DNA from 3 places in the Iodobacter fluviatilis genome. Region 1 is predicted to be linked to each of the others. Evidence: predicted binding sites of a transcription regulator. Region 1 holds the regulator's gene; each other region holds the start of a gene.

Evidence for each region. The regulator sigma-54, encoded in region 1, starts transcription at its own class of promoters, with help from an activator protein. The targets are predictions, from matches to a motif close to CTGGCACGCTTCATGCTT.
Region 2: adh (aldehyde dehydrogenase) is a predicted target of sigma-54. The motif match lies at 1,692-1,709, and genes of this name have one in related genera.
Region 3: C1H71_RS08385 (pilin) is a predicted target of sigma-54. The motif match lies at 3,888-3,905, and genes of this name have one in related genera.

Annotation. Positions count from the first base shown of each region.
Region 1 covers NZ_CP025781.1:2,127,324-2,133,419, forward strand. The annotation lists gene C1H71_RS09560 (KpsF/GutQ family sugar-phosphate isomerase) at 1-694, shown strand, start outside; gene kdsC (3-deoxy-manno-octulosonate-8-phosphatase KdsC) at 862-1,377, shown strand; gene lptC (LPS export ABC transporter periplasmic protein LptC) at 1,377-1,955, shown strand; gene lptA (lipopolysaccharide transport periplasmic protein LptA) at 1,933-2,433, shown strand; gene lptB (LPS export ABC transporter ATP-binding protein) at 2,430-3,155, shown strand; gene C1H71_RS09585 (RNA polymerase factor sigma-54) at 3,156-4,532, shown strand; gene hpf (ribosome hibernation-promoting factor, HPF/YfiA family) at 4,557-4,883, shown strand; gene C1H71_RS09595 (PTS sugar transporter subunit IIA) at 4,989-5,462, shown strand; gene hprK (HPr(Ser) kinase/phosphatase) at 5,443-6,096, shown strand, end outside.
Region 2 covers NZ_CP025781.1:1,219,978-1,226,073, reverse strand. The annotation lists gene adh (aldehyde dehydrogenase) at 123-1,643, opposite strand; gene C1H71_RS05310 (sigma-54-dependent Fis family transcriptional regulator) at 1,911-3,722, shown strand; gene C1H71_RS05305 (hypothetical protein) at 3,775-4,023, opposite strand; gene C1H71_RS05300 (deoxyguanosinetriphosphate triphosphohydrolase) at 4,020-5,342, opposite strand; gene C1H71_RS05295 (bifunctional diguanylate cyclase/phosphodiesterase) at 5,467-6,096, opposite strand, start outside.
Region 3 covers NZ_CP025781.1:1,871,408-1,877,503, reverse strand. The annotation lists gene C1H71_RS08395 (fused MFS/spermidine synthase) at 1-2,123, shown strand, start outside; gene C1H71_RS08390 (tetratricopeptide repeat protein) at 2,165-3,787, shown strand; gene C1H71_RS08385 (pilin) at 3,981-4,406, shown strand; gene C1H71_RS21795 (pilin) at 4,494-5,192, shown strand; gene cysN (sulfate adenylyltransferase subunit CysN) at 5,393-6,096, opposite strand, start outside.

The sequences.
Region 1 (6,096 bases):
TGTGGTGCTGGCTTTATCTAACTCCGGCGAAAGTGATGAAGTGATTGCTTTGCTCCCTAGCCTTAAACGCTTAGGCATCCCCTTGATTGCTATGACGGGTAATGAGCAATCTACTTTAAGCAAACAAGCGAACGTACATTTGGATTCGGGAGTTGCTCAAGAAGCCTGTCCGCTGAACCTAGCTCCAACGGCAAGTACCACGGCAGCCTTGGCCTTGGGCGATGCGCTGGCGGTGGCTTTATTAGAGGCGCGTGGCTTTCAGACTGAAGATTTTGCTTTGTCTCACCCCGGTGGTAGCTTAGGGCGGCGCTTATTGGTGCTTGTGCGCGATCTAATGCATACCGGCGATGCTTTACCCGTGGTTCGGCAAGACGTATTACTGCGCGATGCCCTATTGGAAATCAGCAAGAAAGGCATGGGAATGACCGCCGTGGTAGATGCTGCAGGTCAGCTACTCGGGATATTTACCGATGGGGATTTGCGCCGTGCACTGGATCAGGGTGTCGATGTGCGTGATACTCCTGTATCCACGGTGATGACTTTAGCACCAGCAACGATTGAATCACATAAATTAGCCGCCGAAGCGGTGCAGCAAATGGACGCACGCCGCGTCAATGGTTTGCTGGTGTTAGAGGCTGGGATCTTGGTCGGTGCGATAAATATGCATGACCTACTTCGCGCCCGTGTCGTTTAAAATCAGCAAAAAAAGCTGTGTATATTTCGTGTTCAAATTTTTGCCCTTGAACCTGAGCTTATCGAAAGCATGAGGTTATATTTATGTTTCTGTAAGATTATTACAAACGACTTTGTTTGAGCTTGTATGAGCAAGAGACATAATCAGGAATAAAAAAAGGAAAAATAATGCCAGATAAAGCCAAAGCGGTTCGCTTAATGATTTTTGATGTTGATGGCGTAATGACAGATGGCAGTCTGTTTTACAGCGATAGTGGCGAAGAACTAAAAGCATTTAATTCCCTAGATGGCCATGGCTTAAAAATGTTGCACACCAGCGGGGTAAAGCTAGCCATTATTACCGGGCGTACTTCTAAGCTGGTTGAAAAGCGTGCCAAAGACTTAGGTGTAGACTACCTCTATCAGGGCGCTCACGATAAAGGCGCAAGTTTTGAAGAGCTACTGAAGGTGGCAGGCCTTAGCGCGGACGACTGTGGTTATATGGGCGATGATGTGATCGATTTGCCAGTGATGCGTCGGGTAGCCTTTGCCGTTGCCGTGCCTGATTCTCCACAATTAGTGCGTAAACACGCTCACTACATTAGCGGTAGCCAAGGTGGCCGTGGTGCAGTACGTGAAGTCTGTGAGTATCTGATGCAGGCGCAAGGCACATTTGATGCAGCTATGGCGCCGTACCTCGCCTAATGGCTGTTCCCGGTACTACTCGCCTGCTGCCCTTGGCTTTAGTGTTGTTGCTGGGCGGATTGACTTGGTTGCTAGATAGAGCGGCTACCTTGCCAAGCGCAGCGTATGCGGTGAATTCTGATCAGCCAGATATGTTGGTCGATAGCGCCACCGCCGTGCGGTTTGGAGAAGATGGCCGCCCCGTTTCTCAGCTGACGGCCACCCATGTTTCTCACTTGCCTGTTGGCGATATTACTTGGCTAGAAAAGCCCCATTTGCGTTATACCGCAGCAGAGCAACCTCGTTTGGATGTAACGGGCGAGCGGGCTAAGTCAATTAAGCAAGGCAGTGAGGTTTGGTTTCCTGGGGCGGTTAAAATGGTGCGTGCAGCCAGTGGTACACAGGCTGAGCTGGTGATTAATAGCCGCGATATGCAGGTTTTACCCCAGCAGGGCATTGCCAGCTCCGATGCCCCAGTGCACGCCGTAATGGGCACTTATGTTGTTGAGTCGGTGGGTTTTATTGCTAATTCTAATACCGAAACACTGGAACTTAAATCTAAAGTCAGGATGAGCTATGAACCGCTTCGTACCCCTTAACGCCGTATTATTATTTTTGCTTGCTGGCCCCGTGCATGCAGAAAAAGCCGACCGTGAAAAACCCATTAAAATTGCCGCTGCAAATTGCGTGATGAATCAAAAGACTCAGGCCAGTGTCTGTACTAGTGACGTGGTGCTGACTCAAGGTACGCTCAGTATTCGTGGCGATAAGCTCACCGTGCGCCAAGATGAAGCGGGCAATCAGTTTGTTGCTGGTAACGGCAGCCCAGTGCGGTTTCGGCAGAAAATGGATGGCGGCAATGAGTGGGTGGATGCAGAAGCCCAGCGTTTTGATTACGACGGGCGCACCGGTATTCTAAAACTGCTAGATAAAGCTTGGGTAAAGCGGGGCGAAGATCACATTTATAGCGATGTAATCACTTACGATTTAAACAATGAAGCTTACCAAGCGCAAAGTAAAACAGAAGGTGGCCGGGTGAATATCGTGATCAATCCGAAAAAGGCTCCCGCTCCATGAGTAGTTCTTTACGTGCAGAACAATTAGAAAAGCGCTACGGCAAACGTACTGTAGTGCGTGATGTCACGATGGAAATTTTTAGTGGCGAAGTGGTTGGCTTGTTAGGCCCTAATGGCGCGGGCAAAACCACTAGCTTTTATATGTTGGTAGGCTTGGTGGCGATGAATGGCGGGCGGATTATGCTCGATGGTGAAGATATCGGCCATTTACCCATTCATCAGCGAGCACGGCGAGGTTTAGGTTATTTACCTCAGGAAGCATCTATCTTTCGTAAAATGACGGTGGCGCAAAACATAACTGCAGTGCTAGAGCTGCATTACAAAAATCGTGTTGAGATTGATGCCCGCCTTGACGAGCTGCTCAATGATTTGCATATTGCTCATTTGCGGGATGCTGGGGCAATGGGCTTATCAGGTGGTGAGCGGCGGCGGGTAGAAATTGCCCGTGCACTTGCGGCAAACCCACGTTTTATCTTGCTGGATGAGCCATTTGCAGGTGTAGACCCGATTGCAGTGATGGATATTCAACGTATTATTGGTTTTTTAAAGCAACGTGGAATCGGTGTGCTAATCACTGATCATAATGTGCGTGAAACCTTAGGTATTTGTGATCGTGCGTACATCATCTCAGAAGGTGCGGTGATGGCGTCTGGTGTTCCAAAAGATATTGTGGCTAATGAAAGTGTGCGTCGAGTGTATCTCGGTGAACATTTCCGTATGTAAATGAAACAAACCCTGCAGCTGCGGCTTTCCCAGCAACTTAACCTCACGCCACAATTGCAGCAGGCTATTAAGCTGCTGCAGCTTTCTACGCTTGAGTTTCAACAAGAGCTTGAACAGTATCTAAACGACAACCCCTTGCTGGAGCGTGGCGAGGAGGCCCCCGCAGGGGAAGCTGAGCAGCCCGAGCCGCAGTGGGAAATGGGCGGGGATGATGATGGTTTGCGCTGGGAAGGTACTAGTCATGGAAGCTCAGATGACGATAATGACTTCGACCCCGCCACCAATATTGCGCGTGATTTAGATTTACGTGAATACCTGCTGCAGCAAGCAGGTCTGCTGCAGCTGCCGCATCGGGATAAGTCTTTGTTGTTGATGTTGATTGAAGCTTTGGATGATGATGGTTTTCTTTCTCAGCCCTTAGATGAAGTCTATTCTCAGCTGCCAGAGGAACTTATCCAAGATTATGAACTCGAACTTGATGACTTGAAGATTGCTTTAATTCGCTTACAACATTTAGAGCCCTTAGGCGTTGGAGCTCGGGATACCGCCGATTCATTATGCTTACAGTTGCGTCAAAAACAGCCGAGTGCCGCTAAAGATTTAGCCTTGAAAATTGCCCAAAATTCACTCGATTTATTAGCTGGACGGGACTACACTAAGCTTAAACGAGCCTTTAAATGCGAGGATGCTGAGTTAAAAGCTGCGCAAGAATTGATTGTAAGTTTAAACCCAAGGCCGAGTGCACAGTGGTCTGTAACCTCACCAAGATATGTAAGCCCTGATGTGGTTGTGCAAAAAGTACGCGGGGTTTGGCGGGTTAGATTACACGATGCATCTATGCCAAAATTACGCGTTAACCGGCTTTATGCAGATATCTTACAAAAAGGCGATGGTGCTCATTTAGCGCGCGAGTTACAAGAAGCGCGTTGGTTGGTAAAAAGTGTGCAGCAGCGTTTTGATACGATTTTACGAGTAGCAACAGCAATTGTAGAGCGGCAGCGGGCATTTTTTGAGTACGGTGAAGTGGCGATGCGCCCTTTGGTGTTGAGGGATATCGCTGAAGAGCTCGATTTACACGAATCAACTATTTCTAGAGTCACCACGCAAAAATACATGTTAACGCCGCGTGGTTTGTATGAGTTTAAGTACTTTTTTGGTAGCCATGTAGATACGGACGCCGGTGGTGAATGTTCTGCAACCGCTATCAAAGCTTTGATAAAGCAGATGGTGCAGCAAGAAGATAAGAAAAAACCTTTAAGTGATAGCGTATTGGCAGAAGCATTATCCGCCCAAGGTATTGTGGTAGCGCGTCGTACCGTTGCTAAATACCGTGAGGCGTTGCAGATTTACCCAGTAAGTCAGCGCAAAAGTTTGTAAGGCCCCAACGGAAGGAGTAACCCTATGAATTTGAATATCAGTGGCCATCATCTTGAAGTAACCCCATCCATTCGTGAGTACGTGAACAGTAAAATGGAGCGGGTTATCAGGCACTTTGATAATGTGATTGACGTTAATGTCATCCTCTCCGTGGAGAAACTGCAACACCAAGTTGAAGCTACCGTTCATGTTCGCGGACGCGATATCCACGTTGAAGCAACGGATGAAAATATGTACGCAGCGATTGATTTTTTGGCAGATAAACTTGATCGTCAAGTTGTAAAGCACAAAGAAAAATCAATGGATCATCGCAACGAATCCATCAAACAGCATCAACCTAGCGCTGAATAAAGCGATTTCTTTCACCTTAGCGGGAACCGGTTTAATCGGGTTCCCGTTTTTGTTTTCAAGCTACGGCGCTACAATAGCTGTCGTCCTTGTTTTGGTCTGCCTACAATGAGTCTGATCGCCCAAATTCTGCCAAGCGGCAATGTCTTCCTCGATATGGAAGTCGGCAGCAAAAAACGTATTTTTGAACAAGTAGGGATTCTATTTGAAAATAGCCACGGCATTGCCCGTAGCGTTATTTTTGATAGCTTGTTTGCTAGAGAAAAACTCGGTTCCACCGGCCTTGGTCAAGGCGTGGCTATTCCACACGGGCGTATTAAGGGCCTAAAAGAAGCAACCGGTGCTTTTGTGCGTTTAGACGAGGCCATTCCTTATGATGCGCCCGATGGCAAGCCAGTCTCCTTAGTGTTTGTCTTGCTCGTACCTGCACACGCTACCGATCTGCACTTACAAATCTTGTCTGAATTAGCTCAGCTTTTTTCAGATAAAGTATTGCGTGAGGGCTTGCTGGCAGCAACGGAGCCAGGGCAAATCTGGAAGTTAATCAGTACTTGGGAGCCTTATGCCACAGATTTCAGTTAGACAACTTTTTATTGATAACGCCGAAAAACTGCGCCTAACCTGGGTTGCAGGGCAATCTGGCGCTAATAATCTGTTATCTAATGACGCGTCGGAGCAAAAACCGACCTTATCTTTGGTAGGTCACCTGAATTTTATCCACCCCAACCGCATTCAGGTGCTTGGGGTGGCAGAAACGGTTTATTTGCTGCAGCTTAGCGTTGAGGCGCAAAGAGAATCACTCGATCGATTGTTCTCAAATGAAATGGCGGCGGTGATTGTGGCTAATGGCCAGATTGTGGGCGATTGCCTGCGCGAAGCTTCCGAGCGCTTTCATGTGCCGCTGCTCACCTCCCCTGAGCAATCTCCCTATTTGATGGACGTGTTGCGCTATTACCTATCAAAAGCGCTGGCGGTTTCGACTCACCTGCACGGGGTGTTTTTGGATGTGCTCGAAGTGGGTGTACTGCTGACGGGTGAATCATCGATGGGTAAGAGCGAGCTGGCGCTGGAGCTGATCTCGCGTGGGCATGGCCTAGTGGCCGACGATGTGGTTGAGGTGTATCGCACCAATCCAGAAACGCTGGAAGGGCGTTGCCCGCCCATGCTGCGCGATTTTCTAGAAGTGCGCGGAATTGGCGTGTTGAATATCCGCACT
Region 2 (6,096 bases), 910 kb from region 1:
CAGGTTTCGCGGGTTTTTGAGGCGAATAGCTGGCTATTCAACGAGAAAATGCGTGAAATATGGCCAAATCCGGCTTTTCCGTAGTAGATCAGTCTTAAGTCCGACAGGCTGCTAGCCCATGCTTAGAAAAATCCCAAGGCATCTGGGCTATAGCTCACTAATAAATTCTTGGTTTGCTGGTAATGATCGAGCATCATTTTGTGGTTTTCACGGCCAATCCCCGATTGTTTATAGCCACCGAATGCTGCATGAGCGGGGTAGGCGTGGTAGCAGTTAGTCCAAACGCGGCCCGCTTGAATTTCGCGCCCCATACGGTAAGCGGCATGGCTGTCACGGGTCCATAGGCCTGCGCCTAGGCCGTACAGCGTGTCGTTGGCGATTTCTAAGGCTTCGGTTTCATTCTTAAAAGTGGTGACTGAAACCACCGGCCCAAAGATCTCTTCTTGGAAAATCCGCATCTTATTGTGGCCTTGGAAGACGGTAGGCTGAATGTAATAGCCACCCGCCAGCTCCCCTGTCATTTGGGCGCGCGCGCCACCCGCCAATACTTTTGCACCTTCTTGACGGCCGATATCTAAGTAAGCGCTGATTTTTTCCATTTGCTCCATAGAAGATTGCGCGCCCAGCATGGTGCTGGCATCCAGCGGATTACCCTGCTTAATGGCGGCAACGCGGGTCAGTGCGCGGTCCATAAAGGCATCATAAATCGATTCGTGAACGAGGGCGCGGCTTGGGCTGGTGCAGACTTCGCCTTGGTTGAGGGCAAACATCACAAAGCCTTCGATGGCCTTATTAAAGAAGGCATCGTCGTGCTTCATCACATCGGGCATAAAGATATTGGGCGATTTGCCACCTAGTTCCAGCGTCACTGGAATCAGGTTTTGCGCCGCGTATTGCATGATCAAGCGGCCGGTGGTGGTTTCGCCCGTAAAGGCGATTTTGGCAATACGCGAGCTGGAGGCTAGTGGCTTGCCTGCTTCAAGTCCAAAGCCGTTCACGATATTGAGCACGCCTTTAGGTAGCAAATCGCCCATGACTTCCATGAGTAGCAAAATGCTGAGCGGGGTTTGTTCGGCGGGTTTGAGCACTACGCAATTGCCTGCCGCCAGCGCAGGAGCGAGCTTCCAAGTGGCCATCAAAATTGGGAAATTCCAAGGAATAATCTGCCCAACCACGCCTAGCGGTTCATGAAAATGATAGGCCACGGTATCGTTATCGATCTGGCCAATGCTGCCCTCCTGCGCGCGTATCGCCCCAGCAAAATAGCGGAAGTGATCGATGGCTAAGGGCAAATCGGCCGCGCGAGTTTCGCGGATGGGCTTGCCGTTATCCCAAGTTTCTACCGTGGCCAGCATGTCTAGATTAGCCTCGATACGGTCGGCAATTTTATTCAAAATATTGGCGCGTTCGGTGGTTGATGTTTTACCCCAAGCGTCTTTGGCTGCGTGGGCTGCGTCGAGCGCCATTTCGATGTCGCTGGCGTCTGAGCGGGGGATTTCGCAAATGACTTTACCGGTGATGGGGCTGACGTTTTCAAAATACTTCCCAGCCAGCGGTGCTTGCCATTCGCCATTGATATAGTTTGCGTAGCGCGTTTTTAATTGCAGTGGAAAACCATACTGACCTGGAATCAATGTGCTCATGCTGCTTCTCCGTTGGGTTTAGGGCTGCTGCCCCTGTCCACTGCTATTTAGCAGAAAGCATGCCTGCGTATGAGCATGCTGCGCTGCAATGTAAGTGAAAACTTTATGAAAGCTAATGAGCGCTGTTTAAATATTGCAATGCGGCATTTGTAAAAGCGGTAAATATTCGTATTTACAAGGGTTTAACGTATATTGTGGGGCAGATAAACCTTGCAAGTGTTGCAATTTGCAACAGTGGTTTGAACGCTTGCAACAAGGAGATCCCCCATGCCTAGTTCACTGCCCGCTCTAAGTACGCAAGCGCGCCGTCAGTTTTTTGAAGAAGGAGTTTGCCCAGCCAGCTTGCCGCAGCAGATTGCTGAATCTTGGTTGCGCTGCCGTCAGCAGGGATTGGCGGATGGGGGCTTTGATCCACTCGTAAGCGCCAATTTGCAGCAGGCGCTGCAGGCCAATGAGCATCTACTGCGGGTGGCTTTGCCAGAGCTGGATGGCGTATATGAGCAGGTGCTAGGTACGCAGAGCGTGGTGTTGCTTACCGATGCCACTGGCCTCATCTTGAATACCACCGGTAATCCGCAATTTATGAAAAAGGCCGAGCAAGTGGCGCTGCTGCCAGGCGTGAGCTGGGCTGAAGCCACTAAGGGCACCAATGCAATTGGCATGGCGCTGGCGCTAGGTGATTCGGTGGAGGTAAGGGGCGGTGAGCACTTCTTGGCACAAAATATCGGCATCTCTTGCTCAGCATCACCCGTATTTGCGCCCAATGGGCGACTGGCTGGGGTGCTGAATGTTTCGGGTGACGCCAGTTTGCATCATCTGCACGCTTTGGGCTTGGTGCGCCTTGCTGCGCAGCAGATTGAGCACCGTTGGCTGAGCTTGGCTGGGGATGAGCATTGGTTGCTGCGGCTGCACCCGCGCAACGCGTTACTTGGCTCGCCAAGGGAGGGGGTACTGAGTTTTGCTGGGGATATTCTGATTGCCGCCAATCGTGTGGCGCTACACTGGCTAGGTTTAAGCTGGCAAGACTTAGGCCGCAGCCGTTTTGCAGATTTATTTGATGCGGCTTTAAAACCCATCGCCGTGGCGCAGCAAATCTATACCCAGCGCGGCCAGCATTTTTATATCACCATTACCGCGCCTAAGGCCAAGCTCGCGATTCGCACCTTGATTGAGCCAGAGTTTAACGAGCAGAGCATGGTGCAGCCTTTTCAAAAACAATTAAATCAAGCGGTCAGGGTACTTAATGCTGGCGTGGCAGTACTGCTACAGGGCGAAACCGGTAGCGGTAAAGAGGTATTTGCCAGAGCGCTGCACCAAGCCAGCCAGCGCAGCAAAGGCCCGTTTGTGGCGATTAACTGCGCCGCCCTACCTGAATCCTTAATTGAATCTGAATTATTTGGCTATGAAGAGGGTGCGTTTACGGGAGCCAAGCGTAAAGGGCATCTGGGTAAATTACGCGAGGCCCATGGCGGCGTATTGCTGCTAGACGAGATCGGCGATATGCCGCTGGCTATGCAGGCGCGTTTACTGCGGGTGCTGCAGGAGCGTGAAGTCACCCCGTTGGGGGGCAGTCGGTCTTATAAAGTAGATTTCGCTATTGTTTGCGCCAGCCACCGCGATCTGCCTAAACGGGTGTCTGCAGGGGAGTTTAGGGCCGATTTATTCTATCGCCTGCAAGACTTTACCATGCGCCTTCCTCCGCTGCGCGAACACGCAAATTTGCTCGGTTTTATCTCTGGGCTTTGGCAAAATCTAGGAGGGGTAAAACGGCAGATTCGGCTGGAAGACGAGCTACTGGGGGCATTAAGCCGCTATCCTTGGCCTGGCAATGTAAGGCAGTTACTCAGCGTATTGAAAACCCTACTGGCGTTAGCTGACGATGGCGATAGTTTGGGCATCTGCGACTTGCCAGAGGCCTACCAAACGTCGGTCAGCAAAGCCTCCCTAGCCAGCAACAGCCAAGGGCTGATTGAACAAACTATTGCCCAGTTTGAAGGCAATATCAGTAAAGCCGCAGCTGCACTTGGTGTGGCGCGCAGCACGCTCTACCGGCGGCGGCGCAGCTTGGGTGTAGCTTAAACGATGGCATTCCTTCATTGATAAAACGATTCCTGCTTCAACGCCCGCACCTCTACTGATTCTGGGCGGGGGTGTTGATGACTGGCGTTGGGTCGGGCGCTGTTGTGGGAGTGGGTGAGCTACTTAAAGCATCTGCTGCTGCGCCACCCACGGCCACTGCGCCTTTTACTCCCGCTTTGCCCACATCGTAAGCCACTCCAACAGCGGTGGTGGTGAGGCTAACAGCGGCCGCGCCGACGGCCACTACGGCGCAGCCGCTTAGGCTAATGGCGAGCATGCTGAGTAAGATCAAAGCTTTCATTTACCCATTCCTCCTACTTGTTGCGCTAGATAGGTGGCGTAGTTATCGGTCATGCCGCCGATAAAATCCAGCACTCGGCTATAGCTCTCATAGAGCGGCCATTCTTTTTTAGGGGCGTTGTATTCCATTAAATCGAGGATTCGTTTCATTCTAAAGCTCAGTTGAGGCGATACTTTTTGTTGGTAGGCTGCGTTGCAAAAGGCACCCAGCAGAATATCTAAGCAGGTAAATGAGCCCACTTCAATTTCTATTTTGCGCCTTTCATTAAAAATACGATCACGGGCAAGCTGCTTGGCGGCGTTGATGCCGTCTTTCATACTGTTGGGGCAGGCGCTAAGTAAATCGCCCTTGAATTTGCCTTCCATAATCGTGGTGTATTGCTGCATAAAGGTTTCAGTGGCACTGAGTACGCAGCGTTCGATCGCTTTACCACGCAGCAGCGATATTTTGCGGCGAGTGGATGGCGCTGCTGCGATTTCTAGCTCCAGCAGGTCTTGCTGACCACCACAAATTTTAATTAAGAGCGGCTCGACTTGCTCGTAAGCCAGCATGCCAATTTCTATACCGTCTTCTAAATCTAAAATGGCGTAGCAAATATCGTCGGCGGCCTCCATCAAATAAGAGAGTGGATGGCGTGCCCAGCTGTTTTTATCGACCTTAGGTAGGCCTAATTCGATGGCAATTTCTTCTAAGATGTTTTTTTCAGATTGATAGCAGCTAAATTTGCCGCTGGGCGTGGCTTCACTGGATGTCCACGGGTATTTAAGCGTCGTGCCCAGCGTGGCGTAGGTTAGGCGCATGCCGCCTTCAAAACGGTGGTTTTCTAGCTGGGTGACTACTCTAAAACCTTGAGCATTGCCTTCAAATGTCATTAAATCGAGGCGCTCGTTGGCGCTTAGATTTTGTAGCAGATAGGCGTGTTGATCGCGGCAAAACCAATCGCGGATTGCGTATTCACCGGCATGGCCAAATGGCGGGTTGCCAATATCGTGGGCAAGGCAGGCAGCTTGCACAATCGCACCGATATCGTAAGCGTTAATATGCGGCGGCAGTGCGTATTGCAGCCTTTGCCCTACTAAAATACCCAAGCTGCGCCCCACGCAGCTCACCTCAATGGAGTGGGTGAGGCGGGTATGTACATGATCGTTTTCAGTTAGCGGGTGAACCTGAGTTTTGCGCCCTAAGCGGCGAAACGGAGAGGAAAAAACGATGCGGTCGTGGTCTTTATGAAAATCACTGCGCCCTGATTCGTGATCAAATAAATCATTACGTACTGCGCCAAGTCGCTCGGCGTTTAGGAGCTGTTGCCAGTTCATCATAGATGGGTCTCATTGGGCTATGTTCGTCTTAGAAAAACACTCCGTGATGATCTGAACGAGCCTTTTCCTTCGAGGAGGGGGGCTGGGGTCAGATTAAGTCCTGAAAGATGAGCTATGGCGTTAATTAGCGCGTCCTTAGGCTTACTCGTGATTTTGGTGTTTTTCGTGGACTATGTATTTTGATATTCGCTGCTTTGGTTGCAAGATAATATTGCAGTAAGTCATTGGCTGCGAGTGGGCGACTAAAATAATAGCCTTGAATCAGGTTACAGCCATAGGCGATTAGTTTTTCTGATGTGGCTTGATCTTCTACGCCCTCGGCCACCACGCTTAAATTGAGTGTGTGCGCTAAATTAATCACGCTTTCTACGATATGTGCGTCGGTGTCTGATTGAGTAATTGTGCGAATAAAGCTTTGGTCGATTTTTAGCTTATCAATTGGCAGGCGCTTTAAATAAGAAAGCGAGGCGTAACCCGTGCCAAAATCATCGAGGGCTAGCTTACAGCCTAGTTTCTTTAGCCCATACAAGCTACTGATGGTGGCTTCTAAATCCTCGATTGCGGCGGATTCGGTAATCTCAAAAATAATGCGATCGCCAGGGATATTCCATAGGCTAAGTGCGTTATCTACCTCTTGCGCTAAGCGCGAATCCAGTAGATTAGATGGGGTTAGATTAATACTTAAACTGCCCTTTAGCCCCGCTTGGCTAAGTAGGGAAAACTCGCGCAAAGCCGTATGAATTACCCAGCGGGT
Region 3 (6,096 bases), 260 kb from region 1:
CATATATTGCATGTGAAATGCTGATTGGCGTTTATTGCATCATTACCCCATTTTTATTCAAGTTTATTCAGGAAATTTATCTGCATTTAGCAACCGGATTACCGCCAGATGCCAGCGTTTTGATATTTTATAGATTAGCACTGGGCTGCATATTATTACTGCCGCCTACACTGCTAATGGGCGCAACCATGCCATTACTACTGGCATATTGTCGTGAAAAACGTGGGCAAATTAATATGGCGGTTGCTAATCTTTATGCCGCTAATACGATTGGCGCCGCATTGGGTGCCTTGCTGGCAGGGTATTATATTCTTCCTGCTATGGGTATTACCTTGAGTACTGCCATTGCTGCCGCTATTAATTTCGCTGTTGCTTTTATGGCTTTACAAATATTTAAAAAGAATAATGGGCCAATCGAACAGGAGATTGACTTCGGTATTCAGAGGGCTCCAATTTCTAGCTATGCAGGGGTGGAAGCGCTAATTGTGTTATTTTTAGGCGGGATGATTACCCTTGCGCTTGAAGTTAAATATATGTTTTTACTAGCGGTCGTGGCAGGAAATAGCACCTATGCTTTTTCTTTAATGTTATTTACTTTTTTATTAGGTTTGGCCGCTGGTTCTATTTTAATTAAGCCATGGATAAAGCAGCATAATCTATTAGCTATTCTTGAATTTAGCCTTGCGGCTGTAATATTGTTGGGAATTTTTAATTGGGAGAGTATGCCGGCTTATTTTGCCAGCTTTGCCAATTACCCATCTGCAAAAGAATTTGGGGCAAGAGAGTTTATTCGTGGCTTAGTTTGTTTTTGCGCTATGTTTCCCCCTGCGTTAATTATTGGTGCTATTTATCCAGTGGCTATGGCCCAGGTGGCCAGTGCTTTTCCTAAAAATCCTGTGCGAGCTTTGGGCCTGGCTAATGCTTTGAATACCAGCGGCAATATTATCGGTGTACTGTGTGCCAGCTTTATTATGCTGCCAGCTTTTGGCGTGCTGTATTCAATTCAAATACTGGCCGCTGTGGCTTTTATGCTTGGCTTAATGCTGTGTTTAAAAAGGCGAGTACATTTTATTAATATAGCTTTGATGGTTTTGGTGCTGGGTATTTTTTATATCCAACCCAAATCATTTGACTACTCTGCTTTAGCCTCTGGAGCCAATGTATATTTCGCGCCGCAGAATGAAGGTAAGGTTATAGATTACGCAGAAAGTATTGATGGTGGTTTAACTACGGTTATCTTTAATAAAGAGCATAGTGTAAAAATATTACTAACTAATGGTAAGTTTCAAGGAAATAATGCACTAAAAGGTGAGATGCAAGCTCAAACTGGCTTTGCTCTTGCTCCCCTTTTACATACTGATGCAAGAGAGCGTGCTTTGGTTATAGGCTATGGAACAGGAGCAACCAGCCGCGTATTAAATGAGACAGGCTTTAAAAATTTAGATATCGTTGATCTAAGTTCAGATATTGTAAGGCTTGCAAATCAGCATTTTTTTACGATTAATCAGCGTGTCACTGAAAAAAAAGGTATTGCTACCTATATTACTGATGGTAGAAATTATTTATTACTTACTGATAAATCTTATGATCTGATTGGACTTGAAATTACTTCAATTTGGTTTGCCGGTGCAGCTTCTTTATATAATCAAGAGTTTTATGCTCTGGCTAAAAGAAAGTTGAAACTTGATGGGGTTTTACAGCAGTGGGTGCAATTACACCATACGAAGCTCAATGACTTATTAAGTGTTTTGGCTTCAGTGCGCAGCGAGTTTAAATATGTCTGGTTATATGAAATTGGAGGACAGGGAATCATCGTGGCAACAAATGATTATGATCGCCGCCCTGAGCAAAGGTATGCTGATTTAATTAGTAATACATCTGGATTAAAAGAAGTGTTAAAAATTTATGATCGCCCCGTTAATGAGCTGTTACAAAAAATACTCTTAGAGCCCGAGAGCCTTGATCGATTTTTACTAAAAGTATCAAGTGGAGATCCAGAGGCATGGGTTAGCACCGATGATAATCTTTATCTGGAATATGAAACGCCTAAAGGTAATGTTTTAGATGGCGCTAAATCATTAGCGAGTAATCTTGAAATGATAAAAAAGTTTTCAGCAAAGTAGTTTTATTAATAATCAGGATAATTAATATTATTGGGGCGGTAATGAACAATATTTTTTTTAAAAAAAATAAATTAGTAATTTTACATGTTACATTGTTGTTGTTTATTCCCTTTATAGTCTATTTTAATTTTAGATGGAATCCTATCGTTTTTGATGATCTATATTTTTTTGATGGTGTAGAGCATTCTCAATTTTTTAAAATATTTGACTTATCAATTCGATGGTTGCCCTATGCTACTTTTGAGTGGACAAAAGCACTATTTGGAAGCGATGTTATTTGGCTTCACTTTGGTAATAATCTTATCCATGCGGCTAATGGAATTTTTCTTTATTTTTTATTGAATTATTTATTTCCAATATGCATTAAAGAAGATAGCATTGCGTTATCTTTAAGAAACACCGCATTTTTCGCCGCTTTTTTGTTTATGTTGCACCCCGCCTCTGTATATTCTGTTAATTACATTTCGCAAAGAAGTATGCTTATGGCTACTTTTTTTGCGATTGCGATGATGTTCTCTTTTGTTGAAAGTATTCATACTAAAAATAAAAAATTGTTGTTTTTTGCAGTGTTTTTATATGGTATGTCGGTGCTGTGCAAAGAGCATGCTATTATGCTGCCTGCGCTTGCTTTTTTTGCAGCCTTCTTATTAGTCAAAGATATAAAACAAATATTTAAATATTGCTGGCCATATTTCCTATTATGCTTTTTCATTGCGATATATGTGGTTATTCAAATAAAAAGCATAAATTTATATGGGAACCCTTATGAAAGCGGTGCTTCAGAGTTATTAAGCCGTTTGCAATTGATCGATCCATCCTTTAGCATAAAACAAGCCTATTTCTACTCCGTATATACGCAAATGGGATTGTTCTTTAAATACTTACTACTATGGATTATCCCTTCTTCTATGTGGATGTCTATAGACATGTATGAAACATTTGCTACCCGTGTTTTATTATTCCCACAATTGGTTGGGGCCATCTCTTTTCTTGTATATCCTATTTTTTCGGTTTGGTTGATTAAAAAAAATGATCTGTTCGCATTACTAGGGTTTGCATTAATATGCCCATGGTTGTTGTTTTTAACTGAAATAACTACGGTAAGAATTCAAGAGTCATTTGTTATTTATCGTAGCTATATTTGGATGGTTTTTTTTACCTGCGCATTGCCATTTGTAATTCAAAAAATATCTTCGAAAAAAGCGATTGGATTGTTATGTATTATTTCAATCATGATGGTGCCTTTAACTTTGCAAAGGCTGATTAGTTTTTCTCATCCTTTATTATTATGGGACGATGCCGCTAGATTAGTGGAGGGAAAAGAAAATAGACCTGGCGTGGAGCGTGTTTATCATAATAGAGGCTTGGCTTATTTGCAGCAAAAGCAGTATAAACTCGCTATTGAGGATTTTAATAAAGCTTTGGAAATTTGGCCTCAATATAACTTTGTTTACAATGATAGAGGTGCGGCATATTTAGAGCTGCAGGATTATCAACAAGCAATCAATGACTTCAATCAATCGATCCGTCTAAAACCCAACTACTTCAGGCCCTATTTAGGCCGTGCACATATTTTTGAGCTGATGGGGCAACAAGATCAAGCTAAGCAAAACTACGCTATCGCTTGCAATATGGGTTTAGCAGAAGCCTGCGCTAAGCGTTAGATTGCATATCAGTAAGACTAACCATCGTTGCTATCTATTTGTCATGAATGGGCCGCGTCAGGCAAAAGAAATAAGCTTCTTGCCCAAGCTGACGTAAAAGCTGGCACGCCTATTGCTTATACTCTGCGACACACAAAAATCATAAGTAAAGCGCAGCAGGGGCGGTGCTTCTTAATGATTGTGGGAGAAAAATATGAAAAATATGCAAAAGGGTTTCACCCTGATCGAACTGATGATTGTTGTGGCGATTATCGGTATCTTGGCTGCTGTAGCGATTCCTTCGTATGCAAATTACCAAGCTAAAGCAAAAATGGCTGCTGGGTTAGCTGAAGTTAGTCCAGCAAAAACAGCAATGGAAGAAAGGTTGAACAATGGTGAGGCTGTTGCTGATGCTGCTGCTATTGGTTTAGCAACCTCTACTAGTAATTGTGCAATTGCTGCAGAAGGTGCTACTACGGGTATTGCAACTATTTCATGCACTATACGTAATGCTCCAGAGAAAATTTCTGCTGCTGTCATTACATGGAGTCGCGTTGCTGGTGGTGAATGGACTTGTGCAACGACAGGGATTGTGTCGGGCTCTGAGGACTTAGCACCTAAAACATGCAAGCAGTTATAAGTTGTTAAGTGGTTATGGCACAGTTGGCTCTGCTTACTGATGCTATATATAGACCCCGTCTCTATAATGGGCACGGGGTTTTTTATTATGGTATTTGCTATTTCTTATTGCTCTCTAATATGCAAATTGAGAAATGATTTTTTGTTTTTAGCTTATGGAACCTCTACACGAATCAAAAATATCGAATGGAAATACAATAAAATTAATGGTTTACGTTGGTTTAGTTTGCGAAAAATGTATTTGCGCAGAGGTTACTTAGATCTTTTTTCTGAAAAAATTCAAGCAAAATATATGACTATACATTATTTGCGTGCTGATATTTTCCCCCAGCTTTTCCACAAAAAGTTGTTGGAGTGCAATATGAAAAACATGCAAAAAGGTTTTTCTCTGATTGAATTGATGATTACTGTGGCAATTATCGGTATTTTGTCTGCAATAGCGATTCCCTCATATGCGAATTATCAAGTGAAAGCAAAGATGACAGCGGGCTTGGCTGAAGTTACAACGGGAAAAAAAGTAGTAGAAGTAAAGTTGAATAACGGTGAAATCATTACAAATGCAGCAGCTATTGGCTTAGCAGCGACTACCCATAATTGCACAATCACTGCAGAAGTTGCGAATACAGGTATTGTATTTATTTCATGCTTAATGGCTAATGCGCCAGGGAAAATTTCTGCGGCAAAGATTACATGGACGCGTGCTGTTGGTGGTGAGTGGACTTGTGTGACGACAGGCATTGTGGCGGGTTTCGAGGATTTAGCGCCGAAAACGTGTAAACAGGTGTGAGGTGTTAATCAGTTGTAAGGCCATAAGGTGTATGGTTTTTTAGGGGTCAATAAGCGAAGGCCCATTGCACCATCGCTGCCGAGCGATGCCCTCTAAGCCCCGTATCTAACATGGATACGGGGTTTTTGTTTTTGGTGGGTTAATGATGGTGTACAGGGTGCAATGCGCTTTGCTTATTGGCACTCTACAAACCCCCACCATCACCCCTTAAAAATCTCCCTCACATCCCGCGCGCCCCATTCTGGGAAGTGTTTGCGTACCAGTGTATTTAAATCCACTTCAAAAGCACGCCATTTGGCTAATTCATCTTGCTCGTCGCTCACAGAATGAGCTGCGGCTTGTTCTATCATGCCTGCGCCTGCAGTGGCGTTGCTTAGGCGATCGATGATGATAAAGCTGCCGGTGCCTTTGCAATCTGCGTAGGTGTCGAAGACGACGGGGGCATTGAGGATGATGCGGCAGAGGCCGATTTCATTGAGTTTTAGCTCGTTAGCGCTCACATGCTCCATGCTGTTTACATCCACACGGTGGGCGATTTGGGCGACTCGGCCGAAGATGTTTTTGCCCGCAAGTTTAAAGCCGTATTCTTTGCCCACGGTGAGTGGCACTTCGTTCATCCACACCAGATGCGCGTCAAAAGACTGGCCGATTTGCGGAGGGACGTCGCTGGTTTTGACGATCATATCGCCACGGCTGATGTCGATTTCCCGATCTAAAGTCAGCGTGATGGCTTGGCCGGCAAAGGCGGTTGCTAGCTCGCCCTCAAAAGTAACAATCGCTTTAACTTTGGCGGTTTTGCCTGAGGGCAGGGCGATGATTTCATCACTGGGGAAGACGCGGCCAGCGGCGATGGTGCCGCAAAAACCACGGAAATCGAGGTTAGGGCGGTTAACGTATTGCACCG